2 regions of the Desulfobacterium sp. N47 genome follow, and region 1 is predicted to be linked to the other one. Evidence: riboswitches for the same ligand, from Rfam matches in the RefSeq annotation. Region 1 holds a riboswitch; the other holds the start of a gene.
What was found. Region 1 has a riboswitch for cobalamin ahead of VXK47_RS07510 (TonB-dependent receptor). Riboswitches for the same ligand answer to the same signal wherever they lie in the genome.
Positions count from the first base shown of each region.

Region 2: linked by a shared signal. The riboswitch ahead of thiC (phosphomethylpyrimidine synthase ThiC) and the one ahead of VXK47_RS07510 (TonB-dependent receptor) in region 1 are both predicted to bind cobalamin.

Region 1 is NZ_JBAMMY010000122.1:2,497-6,063, forward strand. Features, by position in the region: gene VXK47_RS07505 (TonB-dependent receptor plug domain-containing protein) at 1-1,591, shown strand, start outside; cobalamin riboswitch at 1,744-1,938, shown strand; gene VXK47_RS07510 (TonB-dependent receptor) at 2,072-3,567, shown strand, end outside.
Region 2 is NZ_JBAMMY010000285.1:12,734-16,300, reverse strand. Features, by position in the region: gene VXK47_RS18140 (DUF5131 family protein) at 193-984, shown strand; cobalamin riboswitch at 1,814-2,012, shown strand; gene thiC (phosphomethylpyrimidine synthase ThiC) at 2,110-3,432, shown strand.

The DNA of each region.
Region 1 (3,567 bases):
CCGGGGCGGTGGCGGATCAGGTTCTGTCCTGGTATTGATTGATGGAAGACCGATCAATTCCGCCCAGTATGGCGGGGTAAATCTGGGCGGTATTCCTATAGATATTGTAAAGAGCATTACGGTATTTAAGCCGCCGGTGCCGGTTTGGCTTGGTCCGGGAGGTTCTGCAGGAGCTATAAATATTGTTACCGGAGATTTTTCGGGAAATACTTCAAAAAAGAAGGATGGCGACAAAGCAAGCTTGAAAATTAATAGCGGATCTTATGGTGCCGCAAATATAACTTCCTCATATATGTTGCATCAGGATTCGGGAAAGCTCTTGTTTACCATAGGCGCCGGTCATAAAGACGGGAAACGGCCCAACAGCGACAGCGACAGCGGAAATGCAAGTTTTAACTGGCAGACAGAAGGACAAACCGGAATCCGGTACGACTTAAACGGCAGGTATTTTCATTCCTATCATGGCTCTCCCGGTCCCATTGACAATCCTACGCCTGACGCCAGGCAGCGCTATCAGAAAGGATCTCTGGATTTTCATATCAATGGTTTTACTGATGATATGATGGAATATAAAGTAAAGTCCTACATGGATTTGACGGATCTGTACGACCAATCCCAGACCGGCAGCCGATCAACGCTTGATGAGCATCGGGCAGGAATAAGCGCTGAAACCACATGGAAGCCTGAGGACGGAGTCTTTGCCCTGCGTTTGGGAGGATTGGCTGAAACAAACAGGGTGGATCATAACTTTTCAGGAGACCATCACAGAGAGAAAGTTTCTTTTCACAGCCAGTATGACCGTGAATTAAATAAATTAACGGCTACTCTGGGACTGAGGGGGGATCATACCAATGATTTCGGGTTTTTTCCTGCCTTCAATGCAGGGCTTAGCTACGCCCTGGGATCAAATACCGTGGTTAAGTCAAGCGCCGGATACTCAGTGGAAATCCCTTCCTTTAATCAATTATATCAACCAAGTCATGGCTCTATTGACCAAGTGAGGGGAAACCCTGATCTGGACGAAGAAAAGATATACTCCTTTAATCTGGGCATGGAGCACAAAATCAAAAAGGACGTGGTTTTTAATGCTTCAGTGTTCAGAACAAATACCAAAGATATTATTATCTACCAGAGGGGAAATGATCTGATTTATCGTCCGGTTAATGTTTCGCGCGCCTATAAGCAGGGGGTAGAGTTGGCGCTAAAGTCGGAATGGACCAAAAGTATTTCGACGGAACTATCTTATATTTACCAGGATACCAAAAATAAAGAAACCGGAGGCGAACTGTCATACGCACCGGATCATAGCCTTAAAATTACCGGAAAATTTGTACTACCGACGAAGACCAGAGTTGAAACCATATTAAAGGCCGTCAGCCGTCAATACAGCAGCCCTAACACTCCCCAGTCCCAGAAGCTTGATGGTTATGCAGTAGTAAATATGAAGGTGATTCATCCTGTTAACATAAAATCGTGGCCAAGTGAAGTATTTGTTCATATCGATAATCTGTTTGATACCGATTATGAGGTTCATGCAGGGTATCCGGATGACGGTTTCAGCTTTTTGGCAGGTGTGAATATTAATTTCTGATTTAACATGGATAAAGGAATACGAAGCTTATGATATCAGTTTGCAAGATGTAAAATATCACACAATATAAGGTTACATTCAGGTGCTTTTTTAGCATATGGCGGCATGTGAAATGCCGCCCTACAGGATGTGATGTAGGGCAAGATTCCCCCTTAGCAAAAGGGGGATAAGGGGGTTGTTTGCAATCCGCCATACTAGGGAACCCCGTGAAAATCGGGGACGGGCCCGCCGCTGTAATCGGGGACAAAAGCTGCATTAATGCCACTGTCTGTTCATAAGCGGATGGGAAGGCGCGGCAAATAGAATAATCCGATAGTCAGAAGACCTGCCTGAATGTTTGTGCGTTTTCCGCGGACAAGAGAGCGCAGCAAAGATCATGAGGATAAAAAAAGGGATATCCCCGGATCAATTAATATTGGTCCGGGCTTTTTTTTGCCCGGGCCCATGCAAAAATACATCATCTGAAAAAGGAGAAGAAATATGCTTGGGGATTATCTGATTAAGAAAAGAATTCTGATCATGACCTGCATGGTTTGGCTTTTTGCAGGCAATCTTGTGTGGGCAGATCAGTCGTCCAATGTCATGGATGTGGTAACAGTAACAGCAGAGCGGTTTCCTGTGAAAGAAAAACAAAGTCCTCATTTTGTTACGGTCATCTCTTCTGAGGAATTGAAAGACAGCGGCGTTGACAATCTGTCTGATGCAGTGAAGCGCATCGGCGGTTTTTCATACAAGGCATATGCGCCGCTGGGCGTCTCCCACGGCGGCATGAACAGCACAGCTTCCGTTCGTGGCGTAAAAGACGGCGAACTTGTGCTTATAAACGGCTCACCAATACAGGGCGCTGCAGGCCATGCCTATGACCTGAATACTATTCCTGTTGAGCAGATTGAACGCATTGAAATTTTGAAAGGAGCCGCCTCAACCCTCTATGGAGCTGATGCGATGAGCGGCGTCATAAACATTATAACGAAAAAAACTATTCAAAAAACGGCTGTTGGGGGCTCGGTTGAATTCGGAAACGAGGGATACCACAATCATGGTTTTTCAGCTTCATTGCCGGATGTGAATATAGGATTTAATTATAACCATCTGGGCAGCCAAAAGGAAATATCCCGCAGCTTTACTCGAAAATACCGCTACGATCTGGATAGCACTGATAAATATGCGTGGAATTTCAATGCTACCCTTATGGAAAATCTTCATCTGGATTATTTGGGCTCATATTACGAAACAGGTTTTGAAAAGCATTTCGACGGTGAGAAAAAACCAATGGAAGGTACTAAGCAGGAGCATTTAAAAAATTTTCTGAATGTACGGTATGAAACACAAAATTTTAAAGCCAAGATTTTCGGCAATTATGATGAAATGCGCCGGGATGAATACACCAGCCCGGGCGAGCCGGAAGATAAGAATAAAAATTATAATTCCGGCATTGAGGCAGACTACCGCTTTGAGCTGTCAGACTGGCAATTGACCGTTGGTTCAGACTGGATCCATCGCGGAGCCGATTACAACAACCAGTACGGCAGACACCATCGCAACGATTATGCCCCCTTTGTTCATCTTAAAAAAACATTTTGGGAGCGTTTAACGGCTACTGCCGGGGCACGGGAGCAATTCATAGACGGAGAATCCGGAACCGATAACTATAACCGTTTTTTGCCCAGCTTCGGTCTGAACTTAAAAACAACGGAGGCTATTAACCTTTATGCCAATGCGGGAAAGGCATTCAGGGCTCCTACATTTAACAATCTCTATTATGAGAGTTCGTTTATGGTGGGAAATCCGGATTTAAAACCTGAAGAAGGCTGGACTTACGAAACCGGAATAAAATACGATGACGATCTCTTTCGCTTAAGACTCGCTGCTTTTTATATGACGTATAAAGACAAAATCGAAGTGGATCGCTCCGAAGGTTATCCGCAAACCTATTTCAATGCAGGGGATTATGCAAGCAAGGGCATTGAATGGGA
Region 2 (3,567 bases), on a different contig from region 1:
AAAACGAATATCGAATAGCCTAAATGTATGAAAGTATGTTTCAGACTAATACATTTTCATAATTTCTTCTTTTTACTAAAGTCATGTTCTTTCCTTCCGATAATGAAATAAGTAAATATGACATGGAAAGCAGATAGCATTAAAAGAGAACACCAATAGACATCAATTATTTATTATAGAGGGGTACAAAGAATGAAAAAGGAATTCAAAAATCCTGAAATGAGTGATGGAGGTGAAAACTGGAATGTCGTTACAGGTTGCGACAAATACAGCGACGGATGTCAGAATTGCTATGCAGAAGATTTAGTTGAATGGCTTAAAGGAATGGGACAGCAGGTGTATAAGGATAATGGCTTTAACTTAACAATACATTATGATAGATTGTACACGCCGATAAACAAGATGGCAAAAAAACCTAAAAAACCAGTAAAAAGTTTTGTTACAGATATGGGAGACCTCTTTCATAAGAAAGTGCCAGACGATTTTATTTTCAAGGTATTTGAAACGATGCTAAAGGTTCCGCAACATCGCTTCTATGTACTTACCAAAAGAGCCGAACGTCTTGGTGAGCTTGGTCCTCTTTTGCCTTGGAAACCTTGGATTTGGGCGGGAGTAACGGTTGAGGCAGATAAATATATTGATAGAATAGACCATCTAAAAAAACTTCCATCAGATGTTAACAAATTTTTAATGCTTGAACCACTTTTAAGTCCAATGCCAAAACTGGATTTGAAAGGAATTGATTGGGTTGTTGTCGGTGGCGAAACCAACAGCAAAATGAAATTCAGAGAAATTAAAGAAGAGTGGGTTGTAGATATAAGAGAACAAGTTAAAAAAGCAGGACTTCCTTTTATGTTTAAACATTGGCCAGGTAAAACGCATAATATAAAGGAAGCATTTTTAGAAGGAATGATATGGGACGAATATCCTGAGACATTGACACAAAATATCGATTGGGATTTATACAAGAAAACAGTCCAATAAATGATGCCTAAAATAATATTATTAATATATTTAATATGTTAGCATACAAGTACCCCGTCTTTTACAGGCACCCATACTATGCCAATTTATTAATTTTTGAGTGTCTTACGAATTGTTGATTAAATTTGAAAATAAAGTGGAAAGAAGCGGATATGGATAATTAAAGCAGGATTTCGGTATTATGGTATGATAATATACTGTTATTATTATATTGTTATATTATCGATATCGGGTTAAGATAGGAAACAGCGGGGTTCAGCTTTAACTGTCCCCGCCATCTTGTTCGAGACAAAGATTAAAATAGAAAATAATTGCTTTGCTAAAAAATATGATTTTTTGGTCAACACTTGGTCAACACATTGCAGAAAATAGCCTTCTGTTTCCCCTAACGGCCCTTTGCTTCCTGATTAATATAAGTATCTACAATCAAAAGACAATCCATCTTACCCGGCATATCCCTATGACCCTCTAAAATGCTCTTACTTTACATTGAGGGGGTAGTGTCCCACGGGCGTGCGGGTTCAAATCCCGCCTTCGGCACCATCTATAATAAGAAGAGGGTTAACCCAAAACTGGGTTAGCCCTCTTTTGGTTTTCAAGGTCTTGATCATGCAATTATTTTTATATCTCAACCTGATCGAAACCTTTGGCAAGAAGAAGAAAGCATAAGAGATGTTTTTATAGCTTAAGCAATTGTCATAAATCTGTTCCGATTGGGTATGGGTACTTACGCTATAATAAAAAATTCTGGAAAAAAATGGAAAATATTGATAAACCGTTTTTTTCCTATTGACATTTCCGTTGCAATTTAGATATGTTCTATAAAAAATTGTATTTGAGGATGTTCGGCGCACGGAATACGGTTTGAATCCGTAACGGTCCCGCCGCTGTAACCCTGCCGCTGCATTAGCGGAACCCTTTTAGCATTGCTATGCCACTGTTTTGACAGACCGGAGAGGTTTATCATGATGGGAAGGCGGCTTCAAGGGCGGGGGAGTCAGAAGACGAGCTGAATATCTTATGATCCAAAGAGCTTGATGGCAAAGGGTTCTGGTAGGCAATATCGCCTGTCGGAGCCCTTTTTTTATTTCCGGCGGGGTAAATTCATTGTATAAAGGTGAGGATATGAAGACCCAGATTGAAAAAGCAAGAGAAGGAATTATTACTGAAGAAATTAAAAAGGTTGCATTGAATGAAGGTTTGTCCGATGAAATCGTAAGACAAAGAGTGGCTTTGGGAGAAATAGTAATTTCAAGCCACCCGAAACGTAAAGATCAGAAAATAGTAGGAATAGGCAAAGGCTTGAGAACAAAGGTCAACGCTTCAATCGGAACATCTTCGGACATATGTGATATTGATGCTGAAGTCAGAAAGGCTATGGCAGCAGGGGAAGAAGGCGCTGATACGCTTATGGAGCTTTCTGCAGGAGGAGATCTTGATGCAATCCGCCGGGCCGTGCTTGCAAATACTGCTTTGCCGGTTGGAAATGTGCCCTTGTATCAGGCATTCAAGGAAACCACGGCAAAATATGCAAATCCGGGAAAACTTGATCCCGAATACCTGTTTGACCTTATAGAAAAACAGCTTGATGACGGAATCAGTTTTATGGCTATCCATTGCGGTATAAACCGGTATACCATAGAACGCTTAAGAAAACAGGGTTACCGTTACGGGGGTCTTGTTTCAAAGGGTGGGACGTACATGGTTGCATGGATGGATATAAACAAAAAGGAAAACCCGTTATACGAGCAATTTGATCGCGTCTGCGCTTTGATGAAAAAATATGACGCAGTACTTTCTCTTGGAAACGGCATCAGAGCCGGAGCCATTCACGACAGCCATGACAGGGCGCAGATGGCGGAAATGATCATAAACTGCGAACTCGCCGAGTTGGGGCGTGAAATGGGATGCCAGATGATGGTGGAAGGTCCCGGGCATGTGCCCCTGGATGAAATCGAAGGAAACATAATGCTGGAAAAGAGAATGAGCGGAAATGCACCTTACTATGTTTTAGGACCTCTTCCATTGGATACAGGTGCAGGATATGATCATATCGTATCAGCTATCGGAGCCGCCAATTCAGCCCGTTTCGGTGCTGATCTGGTATGCTACATCACACCTGCCGAACACCTTGCGCTTCCCAATGAACAAGATGTGCGGGAAGGTGTCAGGGCAACACGGCTTGCTGTTCGTATCGGCGATATATCCAAATATCCCGACAGGCGCGAAAGAGAAAAAGAAGCCGCGATGGCCAGACGTGATATGCGCTGGGATGATCTTGAAAAATTGCTTATGTTTCCCGATAAGGCAAGAGAGGTCCGTCAGAGCAGAGCGCCTGAAAATACACAAACCTGCTCCATGTGCGGAGATTTCTGCGCCATGAAAAAGGGTATGGAAGTTTTTTCAGGTGATATCGGCGGCGATAAGATTTCATGCGCAGGAAAATAATTTTGGAATAATATACAAATTAGTTTAACATTGTATGATGGTTAGAGGATTCAAGCAAGATTCTTAATAAACACTTGAACCCTGGAGTCCTTGAACCCTTGAACCCTTTTTCGAAACAACCAAAAGGCATAATGC